DNA from 2 places in the Pseudomonas sp. DR48 genome. Region 1 is predicted to be linked to the other one. Evidence: riboswitches for the same ligand, from Rfam matches in the RefSeq annotation. Region 1 holds a riboswitch; the other holds the start of a gene.
The links. A riboswitch is a leader RNA that binds a small molecule or an ion and turns the genes downstream of it on or off. The one in region 1 is predicted to bind cobalamin.
Positions count from the first base shown of each region.

Region 2: another riboswitch for cobalamin. It lies ahead of cobO (cob(I)yrinic acid a,c-diamide adenosyltransferase); the one in region 1 lies ahead of K5K95_RS24015 (CbtB-domain containing protein).

Region 1 covers NZ_CP081946.1:5,291,621-5,306,503, reverse strand. Annotated here, with positions in the region: gene K5K95_RS24030 (ATP-binding protein) at 52-1,056, opposite strand; gene cobN (cobaltochelatase subunit CobN) at 1,217-5,083, opposite strand; gene cobW (cobalamin biosynthesis protein CobW) at 5,087-6,148, opposite strand; cobalamin riboswitch at 6,248-6,460, opposite strand; cobalamin riboswitch at 6,660-6,888, shown strand; gene K5K95_RS24015 (CbtB-domain containing protein) at 7,007-7,210, shown strand; gene K5K95_RS24010 (CbtA family protein) at 7,222-7,926, shown strand; gene K5K95_RS24005 (cobalamin biosynthesis protein) at 7,923-8,336, shown strand; gene cobM (precorrin-4 C(11)-methyltransferase) at 8,419-9,165, shown strand; gene nfuA (Fe-S biogenesis protein NfuA) at 9,350-9,934, opposite strand; gene K5K95_RS23990 (acyltransferase family protein) at 9,992-11,026, opposite strand; gene K5K95_RS23985 (fatty acid cis/trans isomerase) at 11,124-13,421, opposite strand; gene metH (methionine synthase) at 13,577-14,883, shown strand, end outside.
Region 2 covers NZ_CP081946.1:3,815,146-3,830,028, forward strand. Annotated here, with positions in the region: gene K5K95_RS17240 (C40 family peptidase) at 1-301, shown strand, start outside; gene K5K95_RS17245 (class I SAM-dependent methyltransferase) at 324-977, shown strand; gene K5K95_RS17250 (PQQ-dependent sugar dehydrogenase) at 1,090-2,403, opposite strand; gene K5K95_RS17255 (hypothetical protein) at 2,471-3,055, opposite strand; cobalamin riboswitch at 3,210-3,441, shown strand; gene cobO (cob(I)yrinic acid a,c-diamide adenosyltransferase) at 3,522-4,133, shown strand; gene K5K95_RS17265 (cobyrinate a,c-diamide synthase) at 4,144-5,544, shown strand; gene bluB (5,6-dimethylbenzimidazole synthase) at 5,541-6,191, shown strand; gene cbiB (adenosylcobinamide-phosphate synthase CbiB) at 6,188-7,096, shown strand; gene cobD (threonine-phosphate decarboxylase CobD) at 7,089-8,081, shown strand; gene K5K95_RS17285 (cobyric acid synthase) at 8,078-9,529, shown strand; gene cobU (bifunctional adenosylcobinamide kinase/adenosylcobinamide-phosphate guanylyltransferase) at 9,639-10,160, shown strand; gene cobT (nicotinate-nucleotide--dimethylbenzimidazole phosphoribosyltransferase) at 10,157-11,212, shown strand; gene cobC (alpha-ribazole phosphatase family protein) at 11,209-11,784, shown strand; gene K5K95_RS17305 (adenosylcobinamide-GDP ribazoletransferase) at 11,787-12,518, shown strand; gene K5K95_RS17310 (MarR family winged helix-turn-helix transcriptional regulator) at 12,693-13,097, shown strand; gene K5K95_RS17315 (MFS transporter) at 13,151-14,359, shown strand; gene K5K95_RS33090 (hypothetical protein) at 14,356-14,478, shown strand; gene K5K95_RS17320 (glutathione peroxidase) at 14,534-14,883, shown strand, end outside.

The DNA of each region.
Region 1 (14,883 bases):
GTCCTGCGCGGGGTCTGGCATTCGCCCCCGCGTCAGATCGAGGGCGAATGCCTAGGGCTTTTTTGGCCAGCTCGGCACTTCACGTCGTGCGCCGACCGGCAGCGCCTGGGCGGGCATTTCGCCCCATTGGCCCTGGCCTTCGCTGGGGCTGGGGTTGGACGCTTGTGCGAAGGGAGGCTGATTGTTTTGCGGTGCCGGAGCTGAATGCTCGCGACGGCGATGGCGCAAGGCAAACTCGGCGACGGCGTCGATGTCTTCCTCGGCGATGGAGTTTGCCCCGCGCCATGCGGCATGGGCCCGGGCGGCGCGCAACCAGACCAGATCGGCGCGCAAACCATCGACGCCAGCGGCAAAGCAGCGCTCGGTAATCTGCGCCAGCGCTTCGTCATCCAGTGGGATGCTCATCAGCGTGTCACGCGCCGTCTGGCAACGTTCGCGCAGCGATTGCTGCTGGCTTTCCCACTGCGCGCAGAACGCTTGCGGATCGCTGTCGAAATCCAGCCGTCGACGGATGATCTGGCCACGTTCTGCCGGTGCGGTGTGGCCGCTTAGGGCGACGTTCAAGCCGAAACGGTCGAGCAATTGTGGACGCAGTTCACCCTCTTCCGGGTTCATGGTGCCGATCAGGACGAACTTCGCCGAATGCCGATGGGAAATGCCATCGCGCTCGATCAGGTTGGTGCCGCTGGCAGCCACGTCGAGCAATAGGTCCACGAGGTGATCGGGCAGCAAGTTGACTTCATCGACGTACAGCACGCCGCCATCGGCCTTGGCCAATACGCCGGGGGAAAATTGCGCCCGTCCTTCGCTCAACGCGGCGTCGAGGTCGAGGGTGCCGACCAGCCGTTCTTCGGTGGCGCCCAAGGGCAAGGTGACAAATTGACCGCTGGCGAGCAGGTCCGCGAGGCCGCGAGCCAAGGTCGACTTGGCCATGCCACGCGGGCCCTCGATCAGCACGCCGCCGATTTTCGGGTCGATGGCGGTCAGGCACAAGGCGAGCTTCAAGTCATCGGCGCCGACCACGGCACAGAGCGGGAAATGCGGGGTGTCGGTCATCATTAAATCTCGGTCATGGTCGCTGATCCATCATCAAAATGTCAGAGGCACTTGTACCCCTGTGGGAGCGGGCTTGCCCGCGATAGCGATATTTCATTCACATGGATGGCGACTGACACGGCCTCTTCGCGGGCAAGCCCGCTCCCACAGTTCAAGCGCGTCAGCTGTCTTCTTCTATATCCAGCAATAAATTCTCCAGCGCCTCGCGGTACTCGCCCGGCGCCTTCCACATCCCCCGCTGCTGCGCCTCGAGCATGCGCTCGGTCATGTCGCGCAATGCAGCCGGATTATGCTCACGCACAAAGTCCCGAGTCGCCGGATCGAGCAAATAGGCGTCCGCCAGCAACGCATATTGATGATCGTCGATCAGTTGCGTCGTCGCATCGAAGGCGAACAGGTTATCGACCGTCGCCGCCAGTTCAAAGGCCCCTTTGTAGCCGTGACGCTTCACGCCGTCGATCCACTTGGGGTTGGCCGCACGGGAGCGGATCACCCGGTTCAGCTCTTCTTTGAGCGTGCGAATCTTCGGCAAGTCCGGCTGGCTGTGATCGCCGTGATAACTGGCGGCCGCTTCGCCGCTAAGGCTTTCCACGGCGGCGAGCATGCCGCCCTGGAACTGGTAATAGTCGTTGGAGTCGAGCAAGTCGTGCTCACGATTGTCCTGGTTCTGCAGCACGGCCTGAACCTGACTCAGGCGCTGGGCGAATTGTGTCCGGGCGGCGGTGCCTTCATCGGAGCCACCATAAGCGTAGCCACCCCAATTGAGGTAAACCTCGGCCAGGTCCTCGCGGCTTTGCCACAACCGACCGTCGATGGCACCCTGCACGCCGGCGCCATAAGCACCGGGTTTGGCGCCGAAGATGCGCCAACCGGCCTGCCGTTTGGCCGCCTCTTCATCCAGCCCCGAGTGCATCAACGCTTCACGCTCGGCACGCACTTTGGCGGCCAGCGGGTTGAGGTCGTCCGGCTCATCAAGGGCGGCGACCGCTTGCACCGCCGCGTCAAACAGACGAATCAGGTTGGCAAAGGCATCGCGAAAAAATCCCGAGACGCGCAAGGTCACGTCCACGCGCGGGCGATCGAGCAGGCTCAATGGCAGGATTTCGAAATCATCGACCCGCTGGCTGCCCGTGGCCCAGACCGGGCGCACACCCATCAGCGCCATCGCCTGGGCAATGTCGTCACCGCCGGTGCGCATGGTCGCGGTGCCCCAGACCGACAGGCCGAGCTGGCGCAAGTGATCGCCGTGGTCTTGCAAATGCCGCTCGAGAATCAGGTTGGCAGACTGGAAACCGATGCGCCACGCGGTGGTGGTCGGCAGGTTGCGCACGTCCACCGAATAGAAATTGCGCCCGGTCGGCAGCACGTCCAGGCGACCGCGACTGGGTGCGCCACTGGGGCCGGCCGGGACGAAACGACCGCTCAGGGCATCGAGCAAGCCGCGCATTTCCGCCGGGCCGCAAGCGTCCAGGCGCGGGGCGACGACGTCTCGCAGGCTGTCGATGATGGCGCTGACGTCCGACAAACCGGCCTTTTGTGGGAGCGGGCTTGCTCGCGAAAGCGGTGAGTCAGGTAAATCAATATCGACTGACACTCCGCTTTCGCGAGCAAGCCCGCTCCCACAGGGTATCGGGGTGGCTTGAGGCTGGTTTAATGTCTGCGAGATCAGTTGGGCGGCGAACAGTTCGAGGCGTTCGCGGGTGTCACCCGCCGTACGCCAGGCTTCATCGTTAAGTGATTGCAGTTCAACGGGACGCGGTCCGGTCCAGGGTTCGGCCAGCGTACAGTCCAGCGGATCGAAGCCCAGCGCGAAGTCCTTGGCCAACGCCCGCAACAAACTTGATTGCGCGCCACGGCCATCGCCACGGGGAATACGCAGCAACGCCAGCAACGTATCGATGCGCAAGCGTCCGGTCGGCGATTCGCCAAAGATGTGCAGGCCATCGCGGATCTGCGACTCTTTCAAGTCACACAAGTACGTATCCAGTCGCGGCAGCCAGATCGCCGCATCGGCATCGCTGTCGAGCTTCTCGTCCAGCTGCAGCTCGCGATCGATGTGGGTGTCGCGCACCAGTTGCAGGATGTCGCGCTGCAATTCACGGGCACGGCGCGGATCGAGCATTTGCGCTTCGTAATACTCGTCGGCCAGCAGTTCGAGGTTGCGCAGCGGACCGTAGGTTTCGGCGCGGGTCAGCGGCGGCATCAAGTGATCGATGATCACCGCTTGTGTTCGGCGCTTGGCCTGGGCGCCCTCGCCCGGGTCGTTGACGATAAACGGATAGATATTCGGCAGTGGCCCGAGCAATGCATCAGGCCAGCAGTTTTCCGACAGACCGACGCCTTTGCCCGGCAGCCATTCGAGGTTGCCGTGCTTGCCGACGTGAATGACGCCGTGCGCGCCGTAGGTATTGCGCAGCCAGAAATAGAACGCCAGGTAGCCGTGGGGCGGCGCCAGGTCCGGGTCGTGGTACACCGCGCTCGGATCAACCTGATAACCGCGCGCCGGCTGGATGCCGACGAAGGTCAGGCCGAAACGCAGTCCGGCGATCATCATCCGCCCGCCACGGAACATCGGGTCATTGTCGGGCGAACCCCAGCGTTCCAGCACCGCTTGCCGATTGGTCTCGGGCAAGGCGTTGAACATCCGGTTGTAATCGTCCAGCGCCAGGCTCTGATGACACGGACGCTGGTCGAGGGTATCGAGGTCGTTGCTGACGCCGCCGAGTAATAGCTGGATCAGCGCGGTGCCGCTTTCGGGCAAGTCGGCCGGCAGCGGATAACCTTCTTGATGCAGCGCGCGAAGGATGTTCAGCGCGGCGGCCGGGGTGTCGAGACCGACGCCATTGCCAATGCGCCCATCGCGAGTCGGGTAGTTGGCGAGGATCAGCGCAATGCGTTTTTCGCTGTTTGGCAGGCGTGCCAGATCGATCCAGCGCCGCGCCAGTTCAGCGACAAAATCCATGCGTTCAGGCTGCGCGCGATAGCAGACCACGTCCGACTGACTGCGCTCACTGCGCCATGCGAGGTCCTTGAAGCTGATCGGCCGGCTGATGATCCGGCCATCCAGCTCCGGCAGCGCGATGTGCATGGCCAAGTCACGCGGGCCGAGGCCTTGTTCACTGGCACGCCAACCCGGCTCGTTGTCCTGAGCGCAGATCGCCTGAATCACCGGGATGTTGCGACGAAACGGTCGCAGGTGCGGGGCTTCGGGGCTGGACTGGGCGAAACCGGTGGTGTTGAGAATCACCGAAGCCGAGACGTGGTCCAGCAGGTCCTCGACCACTGTCAGGCAGCCGGGCTCTTTCAAACTGGCCACGGCAATGGGCAACGGGTTCAACCCCGCTGCCTGCAAACGCTGGCAGAACACATCGATAAACGCAGTGTTCGCTGCCTGTAAATGCGAGCGGTAAAACAGCACCGCCGTCACCGGCTGATCGGCTCGCCAGTCGGCTTGCCAGTCTTCAAGGTCGGCGGGGCTTTTTTGCGGGTGGTAAATCGCCGTGCGCGGCAGGGTTTGCGGCTCGGCCCAAACATAATCGCGGGCCAGCCAGCGATTGGCCAGGCAGCGGAAAAAATCCAGGGCATTGTTCATGCCGCCCTGACGCAAAAACTGCCAGAGACGATCGCGGTCTTCCGCGGGGACGGTGCTCAGGTCGCTGAGTTCCGGGTCCGGGCGATCATCGCCCGGCACCAGAATCAGCTGCACACCCTGCTCCGCAAGTTGCACCAGCCGTTCGACGCCGTAGCGCCAATAGGCGATGCCACCGTGCAGCGAAATCAGAATCACCTTGGCGTGGCGCAGCACTTCGTCGACGTACAGATCGACCGAGGCATGGTTCTGCACCTGCATCGGGTTGGCCAGGCGCACGCTGGGGTAATCGTCCGGCAGCTGCTGCGCCGCTTCGGCGAGCAGCGCGAGGCTGGAATCGCCGCTGCACAGGATCACCAGCTCGGCGGGGGTTTGTCCAAGGTCGGCAATATTGTCATCCGACACGAAACCGCCGGGCTGGGTCCTGAGCAGGTGCATGGCTTACACGCTGAGCGCGGCGCGCAATTGCGCTTCAAGCAGGACAGCGTCCAGTTCCTGGCCGATCAGCACCAGACGCGTGGTGCGCGCTTCGGCGGCGCCCCACTGACGGTCGAAATGCTTGTCGAAACGCGTCCCCACGCCCTGGATCAGCAGGCGCATCGGTTTGTTCGGGATGGCAGCGAAACCTTTGACCCGCAGGATGCCGTGCTGGACCACCAGTTGAGTCAGCGCGTCCAGCAGCAGGCTTTCGTCGGCTTGCGGCAGTTCGATGGAGATCGAATCGAACGCATCGTGGTCGTGATCGTCTTCGCCTTCATGGTGGTGGTCGTGATGGCTGTGACGGCTGTCGATGTGTTCTTCGGAGCCGGCGCCAAGGCCGATCAGCACGTCCAGTGGCACGCGGCCGCTGCTGGCTTCGATGACTTTGACGGCTGGCGGCAATTCTTCGGCGACTTCCAGGCGCACCCGGGCCAGGTCTTCAGGGCTGATCAGGTCGGCCTTGTTGAGGATCACCAGGTCGGCGCTGGCCAGTTGGTCGGCGAACAGCTCGTGCAATGGCGATTCGTGATCCAGGTTCGGGTCGAGTTTGCGTTGGGCATCGACCTGGTCCGGGAAGGCAGCAAAGGTGCCGGCAGCGACGGCCGGGCTGTCGACCACGGTGATCACCGCGTCAACGGTGCAGGCGCTGCGAATTTCCGGCCACTGGAAGGCTTGAACCAGAGGCTTTGGCAGCGCCAGGCCAGAGGTTTCGATGAGGATGTGGTCGAGGTCGCCGCGACGCGCCACCAATTCGCGCATCACCGGGAAGAACTCTTCCTGGACGGTGCAGCACAGGCAGCCGTTGGCCAGTTCGTAGACGCGGCCGTTGGCTTCTTCTTCAGTGCAGCCAATGGAACACTGCTTGAGGATTTCGCCGTCGATGCCCAGTTCGCCGAACTCGTTGACGATCACCGCGATGCGGCGACCCTGAGCGTTGTCGAGCATGTGCCGCAGCAAGGTGGTTTTGCCCGAGCCGAGGAAGCCGGTAACGATGGTGACGGGAAGTTTGGCCAGTGTTTTCATCGGATGCCCTTTGGCAAGGTGGCGGGCATACGGGACGACAATCGCTGCGACGGATGCGCGCGCGGAAGAGTTCGCCACCGGATCACCCCGCCCGGTTGTAGTGAGAATCTGTGTCGAGGCAGGTCTCCTGGCTGACGGTGTGCCAATGGCAGACTGGCATTCGCTGCGCCTTCCCGCGAACCCGTTGTGCAGGGTTTGCAGTGGCGTGGCAGCGAACATCACCGTTCACAGTTGCGGGGGCAGCCGCGGCATCGACCGCGTTCCCTTCTTAGCTTCGGCAAACGCCGAAGAACCTCGAAAGCGCAAGGCTACGCATCGTGTGGGGGCGGGTCAATCGTTGACCTGCCCAATGATCGTTCCCACGCTCTGCGTGGGAATGCAGCCCGGGACGCTCTGCGTCCCTTCGCAGCCGAACGCGGAGCGTCCGTTGAGGCATTCCCACGCAGAGCGTGGGAACGATCAACCAAACGAGAAACCATGCCAATTGACTACCCCGCCCCGCCCATGCTCTCCTACACGCCTTGTTACGGGTGCCCTTCACAGGGTGAAACGGGAAACCGGTAAATCATGTGCTTTACTCAAAGCCATGTCAGTCCGGTGCTGCCCCCGCAACGGTAAGCGAGCGGAGCGTCAGATCCACTGTGCCAGCAGTTCGGCATGGGAAGGTGACGCTTGCAGGTTCAGGCGCAAGCCTTGACCCCTCGTGAGCCCGGAGACCGGCCCGCAACACAAAGTGACCATTACGATCACTGAATAACAAACCCGCGGTGGGCGGGCGCTGTTTGAACCTCTGCGTGCCCGTTCGCAGGGGTCTTCCATGCGCTCTATTCACCCACTGACAGACCAGAGGGATGCGCCATGTCGATCATCAGCAGCACCGGCAGCCACGCCGACAAGAGCACCGCCAGCACCACCACGACCCTGTCTCAACGCCTGACCGCCGCCGTGTTTGCGTCGATCCTGGGTGCGAGCCTGGTCTATTTCGCCGGCTTTTCGCACATTGAAGCGGTGCACAACGCCGCGCACGATACCCGACACAGCTCCGCGTTCCCGTGCCATTGAGGCCAGCCGAGATGATCAAGCGTATTGCGCAAACCGCGGGTTTCACCGGGTTGCTGGCCGCGTTGCTGCTGACCCTGCTGCAAAGCTTCTGGGTGGCACCGCTGATTTTGCAGGCCGAGACATACGAAAAATCCGAACCGGCTGCGGTTGAAGTCCACGAACATGCCGCCGGCACCGCTGCTCACACCCACGATGCCGAAGCCTGGGAACCAAAAGACGGCTGGCAGCGCGTGCTGTCGACCACCGGCGGCAATCTGGTGGTGGCCGTCGGTTTCGCCCTGATGCTGGCCGGTCTCTACACCTTGCGTGCACCGACCAAAACCGCTCAAGGCCTGCTCTGGGGCCTGGCAGGTTACGCGACGTTCGTGCTGGCGCCGGCCCTCGGCCTGCCGCCTGAACTGCCAGGCACCGCCGCGGCCGATCTGGCGCAACGGCAAATCTGGTGGATCGGCACGGCCGCCTCTACCGCTGTTGGCATCGCGCTGATCGTGTTCAGCCGCCACTGGCTGATGAAGATCCTCGGCGTGGCCATTCTGGTGGTTCCGCATGTCATCGGCGCGCCACAACCGGAGGTGCATTCGATGCTCGCTCCGCAAGCCCTGGAAACCCAGTTCAAAATCGCTTCGCAGCTGACCAACCTGGGATTCTGGCTGGCCTTGGGCCTGATCAGCGCCTGGTTGTTCCGTCGCAAAAGCGATGGCCAATACCACGCATGACGGATACCAGCACAGCGCCGACTTTAGTGGTCGGCCTGGGCTGCCAGCGCGGCTGCCCCGTCAGCACGCTGCGGGCGTTGCTCGATCAGGCATTACAGGCGCATAACATCGCACTTCACCAGATCAAGGCCCTGGCCAGCATTGACCTGAAGCGCGAAGAACCTGGCCTGCTCGAACTCGCCGAACAACTCGCGTTACCGCTGATGTATTTCAGCAGTGAAGAACTGGACGTTTATAAAGCGCAACTCAGCCATCATTCGGACATCGCCTTCGAACGCACCGGCTGTTATGGCGTAGCGGAAAGTGCCGCACTGGCCCTGGCCGAACAACTGGCCCAGGCCCCGGCAAAGTTGCTCATTTCGCGACAAAAATACGCCCAGGCAACCCTGGCATTAGCCTGCGCTGCGTAAAATCCCCGATAATCCCTGCCCTCGATCATGAGCAATCTTCATCTGAAGCCTTGCCCAGCCCCTTTTTTGACAGGAACCGACGATGACCGTCTATTTCATTGGCGCAGGTCCCGGCGACCCGGAACTGATCACCGTCAAAGGCCAACGACTGATTCGCAGTTGCCCGGTGATCATCTACGCCGGCTCTCTGGTGCCCGCCGCCGTCCTCGAAGGCCATTGCGCCGAACAAGTGGTCAACAGCGCCGAACTGCACCTGGAACAGATCATCGAACTGATCAAGACCGCCCATGCCAACGGCCAGGACGTGGCGCGGGTGCATTCGGGTGATCCGAGCCTGTATGGCGCGATTGGCGAGCAGATCCGTTACCTGCGCGAGCTCGACATTGCATTTGAAATCATTCCTGGTGTCACGGCGACCGCTGCCTGCGCGGCGCTGCTGGGGGCGGAGCTGACGTTACCGGATATCTCGCAAAGCGTGATCCTGACCCGCTACGCCGACAAGACGGCGATGCCGGCGGGTGAGGAGCTGGGCAGTCTGGCGCAGCACGGGGCCACGATGGCGATTCATCTGGGGGTCAATCACCTGGAGAAAATCCTCGTCGAATTGCTGCCGCATTACGGCGCAGACTGCCCGATCGCGGTGATTCACCGGGCGACCTGGCCGGATCAGGATTGGGTGGTGGGGACGCTGGCGGACATTGCAGAGAAAGTCCACGCCAAGGGATTTCGCCGCACGGCGTTGATTCTGGTGGGTCGGGTGTTGGGCAGTGATCACTTCAGTGAGTCATCGCTGTACCGCGCCGGGCATGCGCATTTGTATCGGCCCTGAAGTGATCGTTCCCACGCTCTGCGTGGGAATGCAGCCCGGGACGCTCCGCGTCCCAACAGCGGACGCAGAGCGTCCATTGAGGCATCCCCACGCAGAGCGTGGGAACGATCATGAACACATCGATCACCCATAAAAAAACGGCGCTCACGGGGCGCCGTTTTTTTGTCTGCAGCGAACACCTTACTCAGTAGTAGGCGTTTTCTTTCTGCGTGTGGTCGGTCACGTCGCGCACACCCTTGAGCTCGGGAATGCGCTCGAGCAAGGTGCGCTCGATGCCTTCACGAAGGGTGACGTCGGCCTGGCCACAGCCTTGGCAACCGCCGCCGAACTTCAGAACGGCGATGCCGTCTTCGACCACATCGATCAGGCTGACCTGACCGCCGTGGCTCGCGAGCCCCGGGTTGATCTCGGTTTGCAGGTAGTAGTTGATGCGCTCGTTGACCGGGCTGTCAGCGTTGACCATCGGGACTTTGGCGTTTGGCGCCTTGATGGTCAGCTGGCCGCCCATGCGGTCGGTGGCGTAGTCGACTACCGCGTCGTCCAGGAAGGCTTCGCTGAACGAATCGATGTAGGCAGTGAAGCTTTTCAGCCCCAGCGCCGTGTCTTCAGGTTTTTCTTCGCCCGGCTTGCAGTAGGCAATGCAGGTTTCGGCGTACTGGGTGCCAGGCTGGGTGATAAAGACGCGGATGCCGATGCCCGGGGTGTTCTGCTTGGAGAGCAGATCAGCCAGATAATCGTGGGCGGCGTCGGTAATGGTAATAGCGGTCATGGAAACTCCTCGCAGGCTTGGGCGCAGTTTACGCCAATCATCGCGCCGTACAAAGTCCTAGTATTTTTGTCGGGAAAGAGCCGGCACCGCTTCAACCGCCGGTTCGCCGTCAATCCACTCTTTAAGCCACCGATAGCTGCGTTTTTCCACCCATTCGAAACTTGCCCAAGATGCCAGACCGATAGTCGCCACGCAAACGACGAACATCACGTAGGGATTTACCCCATAACGCTGTGCGACAAATCCACCGGCAGACAGCACCAACACGTGCATCAGGTACACCGAGTAGGAACAATTACCCAGCAGTTCAAACACCCGGTTGTTCTCGACGTAACGCTCCAGCGAGATGCACGCCATCACCAACACCGCACTCGGCACGCCCCAGGCCAGGAAACGCGGCGCTGGCGCCCAGTGATAAATGGCCAGCAGCGCGCCACCAATGCCCAGCAGCGGCAGCCACAAACCCGGCTTGATCCAGCCACGACGGTAAATCATGCCGATGGCGATCCCCAGCAGGAACTCATAAACGATGTCTGATCGGTAGAACTCGCTGACCCAGCCATAACCGGTCCAGGCCTGGCATACCGCAAACAGCAGTGCCGCGACAATCAATAGCCGCAGGTGCAAGCGGAACAACAACGCCCAGCCGAACAGCAGGTAGAAGAGCATTTCGTAGTTGAGGGTCCAGCCGACGTTGAGGGTCGGATAAATCCCGTAGCCGCCGGGATTCTGCGTAGGAATGAACAACAACGACAGCAGGAAATGCGACCAGTCGACGCTTTGATCCGGCAATACCGGGCGGGCAAACACCACCACCAGCGCCATCAGCGCGGTGTACAGCCAATACGCCGGGACGATCCGAAACAGTCGATACAACAGAAATCGCGTCGGCGGCAGCGACTTGCCTTCGGTCGAGAGGAAGATCACCAGCCCACTGATGACGAAGAAAACGTCGACACCCGCCGCGCCCTTGTCGATGAACATCTGCCCCACCGGGCCACGGGCCTGGAAGTCGAAGAAAATCTGCATGAAATGGTGGCAGACCACCGCCCAGGCGGCGATGGCGCGCAGGGCTTGTACTGAAATCAACATGGATGGCCCTCTGATCGCAATCCGCAACCCACCGCAGATCCCACAAGGGATGGGTGGCGCCTATGAAATCCGACACCAGCCCATCCTCAAAGGTCGATCAAAGATTCTCGTAGCGGTTCATGTCCAGTACGCCCTCTTCCACCGGATCGGTCTCGTGGATGTAGAGACTCAGGTCATGGAAGTAAAACCAGAACTGCGGATGACTGCGGCGAATGCCCCAACGCTTGACGATGCTCTCGAAACTGCTCGCATCCCTGGCATTTTCCATCGCGTCCACGAACGCCGGCACCTGCTCCGCCGGAATATTGAACATGAAGTTCGGATAGCTGCTGAGCACGCCCGGGAAAATGGTCAGGGTGTCGAGGCCAGGCTGATAGCGCAGCGATTCGCCGAGCAGGAACGCCACATTGCTGTGGGCGCGGTTGCGCAACAGGCTGTACATCTCACGTTTGCCGCTCGCGGTTTCAATGCGCAGCATCGTCGCTTCCGGCAACTGATCGATGACCTTCAAACCCGCCGCCGGGCGCGACGCCAGGCGGCTCAAGGCTTGTTCGGCATTTTGCAGCGCCGGGTCGATGTTCGGCCGCGAACAGTAAGCGCCGTCGCACCGGTTGATCGGATCGGGCTTGGCATTGAGCTCGCCGTAACGGGCCAGCAGTTGCATCGCAAAGTCGCGTTTCGGGTCTTTCTTGTCGAGTTTGAGTGCCGTCGGCTTGTCGTTGTCGATGGCCTCGTAATCGAGCCACATCTTGAATTTTCCGCTGGTCTGGTACCAATCGTCGAGATACCCGTTGCGCGAGTCAGCGGGCATCAGGCGCAGGAAGTTCTGCTCGGCACCGTTGCGGATGAGGTCGAAATACAGCCGCGTTTGCGCCTGATGGGACACATTGCCGAATACATCGAAGTTGACCGCCAGTTGATAATAGGTGCGTTCCAGCAGCGGAAAGTCGAACAGCCAGATGGTTTGCGGCACATCGCCGATCAGGCCCTTGTTCACCGACGCACTGTCGAAGTGCCGAAAGATACTCAGCAGCGCGTTGTCGTTGCCAGCCCACAACGTCGACCAGCTCGGTGCCGGCGCATCGGCATAACTGTCCCGGCGCAGTGCCTCGTACTCGTTGCGTTTGTTGCGGTAGTCGTGCCACAGGCTCAGGACACTGCCGACGTCGTCGTTCTGGCCCGGCATTGCCAGCAACGGCGTGGCCTGGCCGCGGTAGTTCGGATCGGTGATGTACAGATCGTGCTCTGGCGCCTGGAACAGCGCCCAGAAGTTGTCGCGAATCACATCCGTGGCGATCTGCCCGCGGCAGACCGGACCGCGGATGAAGGTGCGCACAAAGTATTCGGCGTTATCGAGCATGAACTGGTAACGCGCCTGCGCCGGGATCGCCTCAAAGGTGGTAAACGGATTGGCTCGACGCTCCGGGCCATAACCCGGCAAGGCGTTGACCTGCCAGTTGCCGTTGTAAAACAGGCTTTTGATCCGCGCCATCTTCGCCGCGCTCAGCGGATAGGTGATGTGGGTCTTGTGCACGATCACCCCCTGCACCGGCCACAAGCGGTAATACACTTGGGTGCCGGGGTCGTCGTTCGGGCGACGGGTGTTGATCAGGTCGATCGGCTGGCCGGTCGGAGTTCGCGAACGCACCCACTGGAAGAAGTGCCCCGGTTCACCGTCCTTGAAGTACAGATGCGCGAGAAACCAATGCTCGAACAGCCAACGCCCCACCAGGCTTTGCCGGGCGCCCGGTGAGTTGAGCAGGTTTTCCCACTGCACCACCTGCATGGCCTCGTTGGCGCTCGGGACCAGACCCTGTTCATCGATTGGCGCACCGGAGGCCAGCCAGCGTTGCAACGTCTGGTACTGCTGATCGGTCAGGCCAGTGACCGCCAGCGGCATGCCTTCTTTGGGATGTGTCCCGGCATAGCCTTCGAATTCGGCCGGCATGGCGCAGGTGTTTTCCCGGTTAAGGCCGAGGACGATCTCGTCAGGCAACCTGGCGTTGGGTTGCAGCGGGGTTTTATGGCCCAGCTCAAGCATCCGCGCCATCAACGCCGCTTGACTGCCCTGGGCATCGAGCACCGAATAAAAGCCCTTTTGCTGCCAGGCACGTTTACCGAATGCATCGTAAAACAGGCGCGTCGGCGCGCTAGCCTGGCTGCGATCGCCGTCATAGACCGGGACCTTGGTCGCGCCACGCGCCGCCCCTTCGCTGCTGCCCAGATTGAGCTGACAGGCGGAGTCGTAGCAGGCATGGCAGGCCACGCACTTTTCGGTGAAGATCGGCTGGATGTCGCGGGTATAGGAAAGCGCCGTAGAAGTCGCCGGACCTTGCGCAGTCGCGTCCCAGCTTAAAAGCAGCAAAATAATGCTGGTGATGACGCGATACGACATGTCCCTGGTCCTGATCGTGAAAAAACGCCGCGATTCTACCGGCCCGGCACCTGCACCAACATGAACGATATTCATGCAAAACCGGGGCATGCTCCAAAACCGCACAGGTTTGCTATCATCGCGCCCCTTCGTCATGGTCTTTCCGAGTAGTCCAAATGTCCGATCGCAGTGTTCGCCTTCAAGCTCTCAAGCACGCCCTCAAAGAGCGCATCCTGATTCTCGATGGCGGCATGGGCACGATGATCCAGAGCTATAAGCTTGAGGAGCAGGATTACCGCGGCAAACGTTTTGCCGACTGGCCGAGCGACGTCAAGGGCAACAACGACCTGTTGGTGCTGACCCGCCCGGACGTGATTGGCGGCATCGAGAAAGCCTATCTGGATGCCGGCGCCGACATTCTGGAAACCAACACCTTCAACGCCACCCAGATATCCCTGGCCGACTACGGCATGCAGGGCCTGGCGTACGAGTTAAACGTAGAAGGCGCGCGCCTGGCCCGCAAGGTGGCCGACGCCAAGACCCTGGAAACCCCGGACAAGCCGCGTTTCGTCGCTGGCGTGCTCGGCCCTACAAGTCGCACCTGCTCGCTGTCCCCGGACGTGAACAACCCCGGCTACCGCAACGTGACCTTCGATGAACTGGTGGAAAACTACACCGAGTCCACCAAAGGCCTGATCGAAGGCGGCGCCGACCTGATCCTGATCGAAACCATTTTCGACACCTTGAACGCCAAAGCCGCGATCTTCGCCGTACAAGGCGTGTTCGAAGAGCTGGGCGTTGAACTGCCGATCATGATTTCCGGCACCATCACCGATGCTTCCGGCCGTACGCTGTCGGGCCAGACCACCGAAGCCTTCTGGAACTCCGTGGCCCACGCCAAGCCGATTTCGGTCGGCCTGAACTGCGCCCTCGGCGCCAGCGAGTTGCGCCCGTACCTGGAAGAGCTGTCGAACAAGGCCGGCACCCACGTATCGGCTCACCCGAACGCCGGCCTGCCGAACGAATTCGGCGAGTACGACGAACTGCCGTCGCAAACCGCCAAGGTCATTGAAGAATTCGCGCAAAGCGGCTTCCTGAACATCGTCGGCGGCTGCTGCGGCACCACCCCGGGCCACATCGAAGCCATTGCCAAAGCCGTGGCCGGTTACGCGCCGCGTCAAATCCCGGAGATCCCGAAGGCTTGCCGCCTGTCCGGCCTGGAACCGTTCACCATCGATCGCAACTCGTTGTTCGTCAACGTCGGTGAGCGCACCAACATCACCGGTTCGGCCAAGTTTGCGCGCCTGATCCGTGAAGACAACTACACCGAAGCCCTGGAAGTCGCCCTGCAGCAGGTCGAAGCCGGTGCCCAGGTGATCGACATCAACATGGACGAAGGGATGCTCGATTCGAAGAAGGCCATGGTGACCTTCCTCAATCTGATTGCCGGCGAACCGGACATCTCCCGGGTGCCGATCATGAT
Region 2 (14,883 bases), 1.5 Mb from region 1:
CTACGTCTACCGTGATGTCACCGGCATTTCCCTGCCGCGCACCACTCGCGAGTTGATCACCATGCAGGCGGCCAACGTTGGCAAGGAAGGCTTGCAAACCGGCGATCTGATTTTCTTCGCCACCAACGGCGGTTCCCAGGTCAGCCATGCCGGGATTTACGTCGGCGAAGGTCGTTTCGTCCATGCGCCGGCCACCGGCGGCACCGTGAAGCTTGACAGCTTGTCCAAGGCTTATTGGCAGAAAGCTTATCTGAGCGCCAAGCGCGTTCTGCAGCCTGAGCACTTGGCGCGCAACCCATAACGTTCTCTCCGAGGAGGGTGTCATGACCGCTCGCACACTCAATCTCGATGATTCCCTGTATCAATACCTGCTCGACGTTTCCCTGAGGGAAACGCCGCTGCTCAAGCGCCTGCGTGATGAAACCCAGGCGCTGCCGATGGCTCGCTGGCAGGTGGCGCCAGAGCAGGGGCAGTTCCTCGCTTTGTTGATCAAGCTCATGGGGGCCAGGCGCGTGCTGGAAGTCGGTACGTTCACCGGTTACAGCGCCCTGTGCATGGCCGCAGCGTTACCCGATGACGGTTCGTTGATTTGCTGTGATATTCCGGGCGACTACAACGCCATCGCGCTGCGCTACTGGCAGGAGGCGGGCTTGGGCCAGCGGATCGATCTACGTCTGGCGCCGGCGCTGGAAACGCTCACCAGGCTGGATGAGCCGGGGCAGTTCGATCTGATTTTCATTGATGCCGACAAGTCCAACTACCCCAATTATCTCGAGCATGCATTGCGTCTGTTGCGCGTCGGAGGTCTGGCGGTGTTCGACAACACGCTGTGGAGCGGGCGAGTGCTGGAGAACAATCCCGAGAGTGCGGACACGCGAGCCATCCAGGCGCTCAATCGTGCCTTGAAGGATGACTTGCGTGTGGATCTGTCGTTGTTGCCATTGGGTGATGGACTGACGCTCTGCCGCAAACGCTGATCCCTGTGGGAGCGGGCTTGCCCGCGATTGCGGTGGGTCAGGTAGCATGAATGTTGAATGTGCCGACCTCATCGCGGGCAAGCCCGCTCCCACAGGTATGCGTACATTGCAGTTACTTCGCGATCGAAACGCGCCACACCTTGTTCCCGACATCATCGGCCACCAGCAAATCCCCTTGCTGATCGATCACCACGCCCACTGGCCGGCCCATGGCTTTCTCGTCCTTGTTAAGGAACCCGGTCAGCACATCCACCGGCTTCCCGTTTGGTTTGCCTCCTGCGAACGGCACAAAAATCACTTTATAACCACTGTGCGGCTCGCGGTTCCATGAGCCGTGCTGGCCGATGAAGGCGCCTTCCTTGAATTGCGCCGGCAGTGTGTTGCCCTCGGCGAACGACAATCCCAGCGACGCGGTGTGCGGGCCAACCGCGTAATCCGGTGCGATCGCCTTGGCCACCAGGTCCGGGTTTTGCGGTTCGACGCGCACATCGACGTGCTGGCCGTAATAGCTGAAAGGCCAGCCGTAAAACGCGCCATCCTTCACTGAGGTGATGTAGTCCGGCACCAGATCGCTGCCGATTTCGTCGCGCTCGTTGACTGCCGTCCACAGGGCGCCGGTGTGCGGCTCCCAGGCCAGGCCGTTGGGATTGCGAATCCCCGAGGCGAAAATTCGGTGATTGCCGGTGGCCCGATCGACTTCCCAGATCGCCGCGCGACCTTCTTCCTTGTCCAGGCCATTTTCACCGACGTTGCTGTTGGAACCCACGGTGACATACAGCTTGCTGCCATCCTTGCTGGCGATGACGTTTTTGGTCCAGTGGTGATTCAGCGTGCCACCCGGCAGATCGACCACTTTGATGGGCGGCGACTTGATTGCCGTGTCGCCATTTTCATAGTGAAAGCGCAGCAAGCGGTCGGTGTCGGCGACGTACAGGTCATTGCCGACCAAGGTCATGCCGAAGGGCGAGTTGAGGTTCTCCAGGAACACCGTGCGGGTTTCGGCGATGCCGTCATGGTCCTTGTCTCGCAGCAAGGTGATGCGATTGGCGCTGGGGACGCCAGCGCCGGCACGGCTCATGACTTTTTTCATGACCCAGCCTTTAACGCCTTTGCTGTCATCGGGTTTGGGTGGCGCGTTGGTTTCAGCCACCAGCACGTCGCCGTTGGGCAGCACATAAAGCCAGCGCGGGTGATCGAGTCCTTCGGCGAACGCGGCCACTTGAGTGCCTGCCGCGGCAGTGGGTTTTGCACCGGCTGGCCAGCCGATCGCCGGGGCGATGTTCACCGTCGGAATCAGGGTTTTGTTCGGTTCGGGCAGCTTGGGTGACGGGCCGGTGCCGTCGGTGACTTGCAGGCTGGAGGTATCACCACACGCGGCGAGCCCTCCTGCGAGCGCGATAACGAGAACGAGCTGGGGCTTGCGCATACTGATCTTCCCTATGAATGCAGTGACTTAATCATAGAGAAGATCAGTGGTGCGATGGTTCAACCCATCAGCCGCGGGCTTCCTTGAGCAGCACGGCGATGCCGGGATGATAATTGCCGGCTTCGCTGCGCAACTTGCGGTAGGCGTACGGGAAATACCAGGCCACGGCGCAGCAGTGTTCCTTTTGCAGGTCGTCGACCATGTCCTGAAGTTCCTCCGGTGTCGCGCTCTGCTGGGCCTTTTGCGGCGCCACGAACAGACAGCCGAGTTTCAGGTCGCTGGCGTAGCTGATCCGTTTGGCATCGCAGGTAATGTCCTGCAATGCCTGCGTCAGGTTCAGGTTGTTGACCCGTGGCCAACGTTGAGTGGCCTGGAGGTAGGCGCGCTCCTCGGGGGAGGCGATAAACAGATCGGCGCGACCATTGCGGTCGCCTTCTTCGGTTTGCTTGCGCGTCGGGGTCTGTTGCAGCGTGACCATTTCTGCCATCCACGCCGCGGCCGCGAGCAGGCCAAGGTTGGCTTTTTCGTCGTACCAATAAGGTGTGTCGTTATCACCGCGCACCGCGTTGTAGCGGTCGATACAGTCAAACCAGCGCTCCAGTACCGGGCGCAGGAATTCCAGCTTCGGATTGCTGATGATCATGCCTTGCATGTGGCTTACCCTTGTTATTGTGATGTGGGATTGTGGCTCTTTGATATCATTGCGGCGTGCATGGCACAAGATTGGCGTCATATTTTTGATCGGCGGCCGATATTCGCCGGGCGGCACCCCGGCTTTAATTGACGCTCCACCCCCAACCCTCTAACCTTCGCGGCTTGTTTCAGGTGCTCTGTGGCCTTGGTCGACAGAGTGAAACAGGGAAGCCGGTGAGTGCGTTGGTTCAACTCATGAACAGCACGATCCCGGCGCTGCCCCCGCAACGGTAAATGAGTGAAAAGCTGCGCTTTGAGCCACTGTGTCGACTGACATGGGAAGGCGCGCAGTCAGGCGAAAGCCGCTCATGAGCCCGGAGACCGGCCTGATTCATCCAGCGGCATCACGGTGGGCGATGCCAGGCTTCTTGCCGTCTATTCTTGTGCCTGCCCGCCGTTATCCAGCCTCAACGGAGAGCTCCCCCATGACTGATTCCCCCGATCGTGACGAACGCCATCTGGCGCGCATGCAGCGCAAAAAAGCCGTGATCGACGAACGCATCGCCAATTCCCCGAACGAGTGCGGCCTGTTGCTGGTGCTGACCGGCAACGGCAAAGGCAAAAGCAGCTCGGCCTTCGGCATGCTCGCCCGCTCCATGGGCCACGGCATGCAGTGCGGTGTGGTGCAGTTCATCAAGGGCCGCAACAGCACGGGCGAAGAGCTGTTCTTCCGCCGCTTTCCGGAGCAGGTGCGTTTTCATGTGATGGGCGAGGGCTTCACCTGGGAAACCCAGGACCGTCAGCGCGACATCGCCGCCGCTGAAGCGGCTTGGGCGGTGTCCCGTGAATTGTTGCGCGATCCGTCCATCGGCCTGGTAGTGCTGGATGAGCTGAACATCGCCCTCAAGCACGGTTACCTCGACCTTGATCAGGTGCTCACTGACTTGCAGGCACGTCCGCCGATGCAGCACGTGGTCGTCACCGGTCGCGGCGCCAAGCCGGAAATGATTGAACTGGCCGACACCGTCACCGAAATGGGCGTGATCAAGCACGCGTTCCAGGCCGGGATCAAGGCGCAAAAAGGCGTCGAGCTGTGAATACTATTTTATGAAAAGCATACGTCATTGCCCGGCAGTACTGATCGCCGCGCCGGCTTCCGGTCAGGGCAAGACCACCGTCACCGCCGCGTTGGCCCGTTTGCATCGCAATCAGGGGCGCAAGGTTCGCGTGTTCAAATGCGGCCCGGATTTTCTCGACCCGATGATTCTTGAACGGGCCAGCGGTGCGCCGGTGTATCAGCTGGACATGTGGATGGTCGGCGAGCAGGAAAGTCGTCGGCTGTTGTGGGAAGCGGCCGGTGAAGCCGACCTGATCCTCATCGAAGGTGTCATGGGGTTGTTCGACGGCACGCCGTCGAGCGCCGACCTGGCACGGCACTTTGGTGTGCCGGTGCTTGGGGTGATTGATGGCACCGCCATGGCGCAGACCTTCGGTGCGCTGGCGTTGGGATTGGCCAAATATCAACCGGACTTGCCGTTTGCCGGGGTGCTGGCCAACCGCGTCGGCACATTGCGTCACGCGCAATTGCTCGAAGGTAGCCTGACCGAAGGCTTGCGTTGGTACGGCGCCTTGTCGCGGGAAACCGGGATCGAATTGCCGAGTCGCCATCTCGGTCTGGTTCAGGCCAGTGAGTTGAATGACCTCGATCTGCGCCTCGATGCGGCCGCCGAATCACTGGCCAGCAGTTGCGACGTGGCGCTGCCACCGCCCGTGGAGTTCGCGGCACCTGAAATAATCGTTGCCGAGCCTTTGCTGGCCGGCGTGCGCATCGCCGTGGCCCGTGACGAGGCGTTCGCGTTCACCTACGGCGCGAGCCTGGATTTGCTGCGGGCCATGGGCGCCGAATTGTCGTTCTTCTCGCCAATCCGCGACAGCCAATTGCCGGAGGCTGACAGCCTTTATCTGCCAGGCGGTTATCCGGAATTGCACCATGTGGCGCTGTCGCGGAACACATCGATGCTCGACGCGATCCGCGCGCATCATGCTGCCGGAAAACCGTTGCTGGCCGAGTGTGGCGGAATGCTGTATCTGCTGGACTCGCTGACCGACGTCGAAGGCACGCGTGCCGAACTGGTCGGCTTGCTCAAAGGCGATGCGGTGATGCAAAAGCGTCTGGCGGCATTGGCGTTGCAAGCGGTGGAACTGCCGGAAGGTTCGCTGCGTGGCCACACCTATCACCATTCGCTGACCAGCACCGAGCTTGAGCCGATTGCCCGGGGCCTGAGCCCGAATGGCGGGCGCGGGGCGGAGGCGGTTTATCGTGAGGGGCGGATGACGGCCTCTTATGTGCATTTTTATTTTCCGTCGAATCCTTCAGCGATAGCCGCATTGTTTGCGCCAAAACTTGAGGCCGCCATCGCGAGCAAACCCGCTCCCAAAGTTGACCAGGTTTCGTCAGGTTGTACTCCATCTAATGTGGGAGCGGGCTTGCTCGCGAAGAGGCCATGACTGACAACGCATTCAGCCAGTCAGAACGCGATGCAGTCTACCGAGCCATCGCCGAACGCCGCGACATGCGCCACTTCAGCGGCGGCACGGTAGAGCCCGAGCTGCTGCGGCGCCTGCTCGAAGCCGCGCATCAAGCGCCAAGCGTCGGCCTGATGCAGCCCTGGCGTTTCATTCGCATCAGCGACCGGGCCCTGCGCGGCAAAATCCAGTCGCTGGTTGAAGAGGAGCGCATCCGCACCGCCGAAGCCCTCGGTGAGCGCACCGACGAATTCATGAAGCTCAAAGTCGAAGGCATCAACGATTGCGCCGAGGTGCTGGTCGCTGCGCTCATGGATGATCGCGAACGGCATATCTTCGGGCGTCGCACCTTGCCGGAAATGGACATGGCCTCGTTGTCCTGCGCGATTCAGAACCTCTGGCTGGCCTCTCGCGCCGAAGGGCTGGGGATGGGCTGGGTGTCACTGTTCGAGCCGCAAGCGCTGGCGGATCTGCTGGGGTTGCCGGCCGGGGCCAAGCCGTTGGCGGTGCTTTGTCTTGGGCCGGTCAAGGAATTCTATCCAGCGCCGATGCTGGTGCTCGAAGGGTGGGCGCAGGCGCGTCCGCTCAGTGAGTTGCTGTATGAAAATTATTGGGGAGTGAGTCAATGAGTGTGGCGTTATTGAGTGTCGCCGCAGTGGCGCTGGACGCGCTGCTGGGTGAGCCCAAACGCTGGCATCCGCTGGTGGCTTTCGGCCGTTTTGCCGATCGCATCGAACAACGTTTCAACAATGAAGGGCGCGGCTGGCGCAGCCACGGCGTCACTGCCTGGGTGATCGCTGTCGTGCCGCTGACCTTGCTGGCCACGGCATTGTCCTGGGCGCCTTACGTCGGCTGGATCGTCGAGATCCTCGCGCTTTATTGCGCGCTCGGCATGCGCAGCCTCGGTGAACACGTCGAGCCGGTGGCCAAGGCCCTGCGCAGTGATGATCTGGTTGAAGCGCGCACACGGGTCGGCTATCTGGTCAGCCGTCAAACCAGCGAACTGGATAAAACCGAAGTCGCCCGCGCCGCCACTGAATCCGTCCTGGAGAACGGCAGCGATGCGGTGTTCGCCGCGTTGTTCTGGTTTGCCGTGGCCGGTGCGCCCGGTGTGGTGCTCTACCGTTTGAGCAACACCCTGGACGCGATGTGGGGTTATCGCAACGAACGCTTCGAACGCTTTGGCTGGGCGGCGGCGAAGATCGACGACGTGCTCAACTACATTCCTGCACGGCTGGTGGCGTTGACCTACGCGCTGCTGGGCAAAACCCGACTGGCGTTGAAATGCTGGCGCAGCCAGGGCCCGACCTGGGACAGCCCGAACGCTGGCCCCGTGATGGCGGCCGGTGCCGGCGCGCTCGGCGTCGAACTTGGCGGGGCGGCTATCTATCACGGTGAACTGCATCAACGACCGCAACTGGGCGAGGGCGTGCCGGCGGATGCCGACTCCATCGACCGTGGCTGGCAATTGGTCCAGCGCGGGGTATGGTTATGGTTGCTGATCCTCTGCGTGGGGGCTGAATTCTATGCTTGAGCACGGTGGTCGCTTGCGCAAGGCAGCGCTCGAATACGCTATTGCAGAAGCCGACTGGCTGGACCTGTCCAGTGGCCTCGCGCCCTGGCCGTTCCCGATCCCTGAGATCCCGTTGCGGGCCTGGGCGCGATTGCCCGAAACCGATGACGGTCTGGAGCAGGCCGCTTGCGACTATTACGGCACAACCCAGGTGCTGCCGGTCGCCGGTTCGCAGATGGCCATCCAGTTGTTGCCGCGTTTGCGCCGCGCCGGCAAGGTCGGCGTGCTGTCGCCCAGTTACGCCGAACATGCCGAAGCGTGGCGGCGCAACGGCTATATCGTGCGTGAAGTGCTGGAGCAGGAGGTCGATTTCTATCTCGACAGCCTGGACGTGCTGGTGGTGGTCAATCCCAACAACCCGACGGGCCTGAGCCTGACCCCGAGTCGTCTGCTCGACTGGCATGCCCGACTGGCGTCACGCGGTGGCTGGCTGGTGGTGGACGAGGCGTTCATGGACAACACACCGATGTTGAGTCTGGCGCCTTTTACTCACCTTGTCGGCCTGATCGTGCTGCGCTCTTTTGGCAAGTTTTTTGGTCTGGCCGGTGTGCGGCTGGGCTTTGTACTGGCGGAGCGCAAATTACTCAAATTGCTCGCCGAGCAGGTCGGGCCCTGGGCAGTCAGCGGGCCGACCCGCGTGGTGGGCCAAGCGTGTCTGCTGGACACCGAAGGCCACGTCCGGCAGCGCCTGCGCAGCGAAGCGGCGAGCGAGCGCCTGGCGCGGTTGCTCGAACAGCATGGCCTTCAACCTCAGGGCGGCTGCGCCTTGTTTCAATGGCTGATCACCGAGCGCGCCGAAGTCCTTCACGACTTCATGGCGCGGCGCGGCATCTTGCTGCGCTTGTTCGCCCACAACAGCAGCCTGCGTTTCGGCTTGCCTGGCGATGAAGCGGATTGGCAGCGTCTCGAGCAAGCATTTGTGGCCTACGACAAGGAAACCCAATGACGACGTTGATGGTGCAGGGCACCACGTCCGACGCCGGCAAAAGCACGCTGGTGACGGCGCTGTGTCGATGGGTCACGCGTCAGGGCGTGCGTGTGGTGCCGTTCAAACCGCAGAACATGGCGCTCAACAGTGCCGTGACCGCCGACGGCGGCGAGATCGGTCGCGCCCAGGCAGTGCAGGCTCAGGCGGCTAATCTGGAGCCGCACACCGACATGAACCCGGTGCTGCTCAAACCCAACAGCGACACGGGTGCGCAGGTGATCATCCATGGCCGCGCGGTCACGACGATGAACGCCGTCGCCTATCACGACTACAAAGCCATCGCCATGCAAGCGGTGCTGGCCTCCCATCAACGATTGAGCGCTGCCTATCCGGTGGTGATGGTCGAGGGCGCGGGTTCGCCCGCCGAGATCAATCTACGTGCCGGCGATATTGCCAACATGGGCTTTGCCGAAGCGGTGGATTGCCCGGTGGTGTTGATCGCCGACATCAATCGTGGCGGGGTTTTCGCCCATCTGGTGGGCACGCTGGAACTGCTGTCGCCGACCGAGCAGGCGCGAGTCAAAGGCTTCATCATCAACCGTTTTCGCGGCGACCTCGCGTTGCTGCAACCGGGTCTCGACTGGCTGGAAGCGCGCACCGGCAAACCAGTGATCGGCGTGCTGCCGTATGTGATGGATTTGCACCTGGAAGCCGAGGACGGCATCGATCAGCGCCAGACCGACAAGGCAGACCAGGTGTTGAACGTGGTGGTGCCGGTGCTGCCGCGCATCAGCAACCACACTGATTTCGATCCGCTGCGCCTGCACCCGCAAGTGAACCTGCAATTTATCGGCCCCGGCCAGGCGATTCCTTCGGCTGACCTGATCATCCTCCCCGGTTCAAAAAGCGTGCGCAGCGACCTCGCGTACCTGCGGGCCAATGGCTGGGATACAGCGATCAGTCGTCATTTGCGGTACGGCGGGAAAGTGCTGGGGATTTGCGGCGGCCTGCAAATGCTTGGCGAGCACGTACATGATCCGCTGGGCCTCGAAGGCGCGCCGGGTTCCAGTGCTGGCCTGGGGTTGCTGGCGTTCGAAACGCAGCTCGAAGAAGAGAAGCAATTGCGCAATGTGCGCGGTCGTCTGGTGCTGGAAGATGCCGAGGTCAGCGGCTATGAAATTCATGCCGGCGTGACCACCGGACTGGCGCTGGAAAACGCCGTCGTGCAGCTGGACGACGGTCGCTGCGACGGTGCGCAAAGTGCTGACGGGCAGATTATGGGCACGTACCTGCATGGTCTATTTGAATCCCCGGCGGCGTGTAGCGCTTTGCTGCGCTGGGCGGGTTTGCAGGAAGTGCAGGACGTGGATTATCACGGGTTGCGTGAGCGCGATATCGAACGGTTGGCGGATTTGGTGGAGAAGCATCTGGATACCGCGCTGCTGCGGAAACTCTGCGGGATTTGAGGTGAGTTTGAATGCCTCATCGCGAGCAGGGACGACATAGATCAAATGTGGGAGCGAGCCTGCTCGCGATGACTGAAGTTGCCACACCGCCAATTGAAAGGATGAAACCATGCTGCAACTGATCCTCGGCGGCGCCCGCTCCGGCAAAAGTCGTCTGGCCGAACAACTCGCCGGCGACAGCGCGCTGGCCGTCACCTACATCGCCACCAGCCAGCCATTGGACGGTGAAATGAACGAACGGGTCGCTCATCACCGCGCCCGTCGCCCGGCCGAATGGGCATTGATCGAAGAACCGATCGAACTCGCCCGCGTGTTGCGCGACAGCGCCCGGGCCGACCGTTGCCTGTTGGTCGATTGCCTGACCCTGTGGATGACCAATCTGCTGATGCTCGAAGACAATCAGCGTCTGATTGCCGAACGTGATGCTTTGCTGGACTGCCTGGCGTCATTGCCGGGTGAAATCATTTTTGTCAGCAACGAGACCGGAATGGGTGTCGTGCCGCTGGGCGAATTGACTCGCCGCTACGTCGATGAAGCCGGTTGGCTGCATCAAGCCCTGGCCGAGCGCTGCCAACGTGTCGTCCTGACCGTCGCCGGCCTGCCCCTGACTTTGAAAGGAACTGCGTTATGACTCAATCCTGGTGGCTGAACCCGTGCAAGCCGATCGATGCGCAAGCAGTTGAACAGGCGCAGGCGCGCCAACAGCAACTGACCAAGCCCGCCGGTTCTCTCGGCCGGCTCGAATCGGTGGCGGTGCAATTGGCCGGGCTGCAAGGTCAGGTCAAGCCGAGCCTCGATCACCTGTGGATTGCTATTTTTGCCGGCGATCATGGCGTGGTCGCAGAAGGCGTGTCGGCGTTTCCCCAGGAAGTCACCGGGCAGATGCTGCACAACTTCGTCAGTGGCGGCGCCGCCATCAGCGTGCTGGCGCGCCAGCTCGGGGCTTCCCTTGAAGTGGTCGACCTTGGCACGGTCACGCCGTCGTTGAATTTGCCGGGCGTGCGTCACCTCAACATTGGTCCGGGCACTGCCAATTTCGTCGCGGGCGCGGCCATGACGCCGGCCCAGGGCGAGCTCGCCTTGCAGGCTGGCCGCGACAGCGTGCAGCGTGCGCTCGCGGCGGGTGCGCAGTTGTTTATCGGCGGCGAAATGGGCATCGGCAACACCACGGCGGCCAGCGCGCTGGCGTGTGCCTTGCTCGATTGCCCAGTGGTGCATCTGGCCGGTCCTGGCACTGGCTTGGACGCAGCGGGCGTCAGCCATAAAGCTCAGGTCATCGAGCGCGCCTTGGCCTTGCACGGCGCTCAGCGCGGTGATGCCTTGCAGACGCTGTTCAACCTCGGTGGTTTTGAAATTGCGGCGCTGGTTGGCGCGTACCTGGCGTGTGCCCAGGAAGGCATCGCAGTATTGGTGGACGGCTTTATCTGCAGCGTCGCGGCGTTGGTGGCGGTGCGCTTGAATCCCGCCTGCCGTGAATGGCTGTTGTTCGGTCATCGTGGTGCCGAACCGGGCCACCGTCATGTGCTGGAAACCCTGAAGGCCGAACCGCTGCTGGACCTTGGCCTGCGCCTGGGCGAGGGCAGTGGTGCAGCGTTGGCCGTGCCGCTGTTGCGCCTGGCCTGCGATCTTCACGGACAGATGGCAACGTTTGCCGAAGCGGCCGTGGCGGATCGTCCGGCATGACGCTGCGCCTGGACTTGCTGCGCCACGGTGAAACCGAACTGGGCGGTGGTTTGCGCGGCAGTCTCGATGATGCGCTGACCAGCAAGGGCTGGGAGCAGATGCGCGCGGCAGTGGTCGGGCAGGGGCCGTGGGATCGACTGATCAGTTCGCCGTTGCAGCGCTGCGCGCGCTTCGCCGAAGAGCTGGGGGCGAAATCGGGTTTGCCGGTGGTGCTCGATAAGGATCTGCAAGAACTGCACTTCGGCGCCTGGGAAGGGCAAAGCGCAGCGGCATTGATGGACACCGATGCCGAAGCGTTGGGCCTGTTCTGGGCTGATCCTTATGGGTTCACGCCGCCTGAGGGTGAGCCGGTAACGGATTTTTCCGAGCGCGTATTGGCCGCTGTCGAGCGGTTGCACGCTGCTTATGCGGGCGAGCGGATCTTGCTGATCAGCCATGGTGGTGTCATGCGCTTGCTGCTGGCTCAAGCGCGGGGTTTGCCGCGTGAGCAATTGCTCAACGTTGAAGTCGGCCACGGTGCGCTGTTCTCTCTGAGCGTCGAGGCGGGCGTGACACTCAAGGAAACCCTCTGACCATGTTGCCGTTCTGGATCGCCCTGCAATTTCTCAGCAGTTTGCCGATTCGTCTTCCGGGCATGCCTGCGCCTCAGGAACTCGGGCGTTCGTTGCTGTTTTATCCGCTGGTCGGGCTGCTGTTCGGCGTCATTTTATGGGCGTTGAACGGGCTGTTGCTGGGCGCGCCGTTGATGCTTCACGCGGCGTTGCTGCTGACGGTTTGGGTCTTGCTCAGCGGCGCGTTGCACCTGGACGGCCTGGCCGACAGCGCCGATGCGTGGCTCGGTGGTTTCGGCGACCGTGAACGCACCCTGACGATCATGAAAGACCCACGCAGCGGACCGATCGCGGTGGTGACGCTGGCACTGGTGTTGCTGCTCAAGTTCACGGCGTTGTTGGCGTTGATCGAGCAGCAGCACAGCGTTTGGCTGATCATCATTCCATTGATCGGCCGCAGCGCGATGCTGGGCTTGTTCCTGACCACGCCGTACGTGCGTGCCGGCGGGTTGGGCCAGGCGCTGGCCGATCATCTGCCGCGCTCGGCGGGTAAACGGGTGTTGGCGGTCAGTGCGCTGGCGTGTGTGCTGATCGCCGGTTTCAGTGGCGTCTGGGCGCTTGTGCTGGCGGGCGGGATGTTCGTCTGGTTGCGGCAGGTGATGCTGCGGCGCTTGGGTGGGACAACCGGGGACACCGCAGGCGCATTGCTGGAATTGCTGGAGATGGCGGTTCTGGTGGGGCTGGTGTTGGTCTGATGTTTCTGTGCTGGAGGTGCTGGCCACTTCGCGAGCAGGCTCGTTCCCACAGGGGAATGCGGTCATTTGTGGGAGCGAGCTTGCTCGCGAAGGCGGTCTGCCTGACACTCCCATTCTGCTGGGTAAACCCATCTGTAACTTGATTTAACACACTCGCGGGTATATACACGCACCATGCTCGACTCTCAATGTTTATGCATCAACCTGCGTCGCGCCGCCCGTGGCGTCAGCAGGCATTACGACGGCGCTCTCGACGGCTTCGGGATCAACGTCGCCCAGTATTCTTTGCTGTGCAATTTGCAGCGACTGAATGAACCGAGTATTTCCACCCTGGCCGAAGCCATGGGGCTGGACCGCAGCACCCTGGGGCGCAATCTTCGGGTGCTGGAAGGTGAAGGCCTGGTGGCATTGGTCGAAGGCGAGGACATGCGTAATCGCATCGTCCGGCTGACCGAGACAGGCGCACAACGCCTGGCTGCAGCCTTGCCGGCCTGGGAGGCGGCGCAACAACGGTTGATCGACCGTTTGGGCGCCGAGAAACGCGAAACCTTGCTGCGATTGCTGGACGAACTGGCCTGATGCCGGTTTTTCCGATCTTAAGCGGGTATATACCCGCGACCGGAGAATAAGAAATGACATCGATGTGGCGTACGTGTGGTTGGGTGTTGGTGGGGAGTGCGCTGATTCTGGCATTGTCTTTGGGCGTCCGGCACGGCTTCGGGTTGTTTCTGGCGCCAATGAGTGCCGAATTCGGCTGGGGGCGTGAGACGTTTGCGTTTGCCATCGCCTTGCAGAACCTGATCTGGGGGCTGGCGCAGCCCTTCACGGGGGCATTGGCCGACCGCTTTGGCGCGGCGAAAGTGGTGTTGATCGGCGGCGTGCTGTACGCCATGGGCCTGGCGTTCATGGGCCTGTCCGATTCGGCGGTGACCTTGTCCCTGAGCGCCGGCCTGTTGATCGGCATCGGTCTGTCGGGCACTTCGTTCTCGGTGATCCTCGGCGTGGTCGGTCGTGCAGTGCCACCGGAGAAACGCAGCATGGGCATGGGCATTGCCAGCGCCGCCGGTTCTTTCGGCCAGTTCGCCATGTTGCCCGGTACTCTGGGTCTGATTGGCTGGCTCGGCTGGTCCGCGGCCTTGCTGGTGCTGGGCCTGCTCGTGGCGTTGATCATTCCGCTGGTGAGCATGCTCAAGGACAAACCGTTGCCGGTGCTTGGCCATGATCAAACCCTGTCCGAAGCATTGCGCGAAGCCTGTTCGCATTCGGGTTTCTGGTTGTTGGCGTTCGGCTTTTTTGTCTGCGGCTTCCAGGTGGTGTTCATCGGCGTGCATTTGCCGGCCTATCTGGTGGATCAGCACCTTCCGGCCACGGTGGGCACAACGGTGCTGGCGCTGATCGGCTTGTTCAATATCTTTGGCACGTACACCGCGGGCTGGCTCGGCGGGCGCATGTCCAAGCCGCGCTTGCTGACCGGACTGTACCTGCTGCGAGCGGTGGTGATTGCGCTGTTTCTGTGGGCGCCGGTCACCACGACCACCGCGTACCTGTTCGGCATGGCGATGGGCTTCCTGTGGCTGTCGACGGTGCCGTTGACCAATGGCACCGTGGCCACCTTGTTCGGCGTGCGAAACCTGTCCATGCTCGGCGGGATCGTTTTCCTGTTCCACCAGCTCGGCTCGTTCCTCGGCGGCTGGTTGGGCGGGGTGGTGTATGACCGAACCGGGAGCTATGACTTGATCTGGCAAGTGGCGATTCTCTTGAGTCTGATGGCGGCCGCCCTGAACTGGCCGGTGCGTGAGCGACCGGTCGCGCGTCTGCAGACCCAGCTGAGCGCGATATGAACAGTTTCTGGCCGCGGATTGCTATTGCCGCTGGCGGCGCCTTGCTGCTGGCGCTCGCGTGGTGGGGCTGGCATCAGGGCGGGCTGGCGCTGATGCAGTTGGGCATGGGTGCTTGCTAGGAGCGGGCGAGGGCGAGTAACTTCGTTTTGGACAACTGAACAAGGATGCACTGACATGCTGATGCGCTGGATTGCAGTCCCCGCGTTGCTGATGGCGTTTACCGGATTGGCCCAAGCGGCAGAGTGCCCTGAGCTGTTGCAGGGCTCGTTACCCAAGCTGCGCGCCAAGGAATCCATCGACTTGTGCCAGCGGTATGAGGGTAAGCCGCTGGTGGTGGTCAACACGGCGAGTTTCTGCGGCTTTGCCCCGCAATTCAAAAGCCTTGAGGCGCTGAATCAGCGTTACAAGGATCAAGGGCTGGAGGTGATTGGTGTGCCGTCCAATGACTTCAAGCAGGAGTCCAAGGATGGCGCTGAGACGGCCAAGGTCTGTTACGTGAACTATGGCGTGACGTTCACCATGAC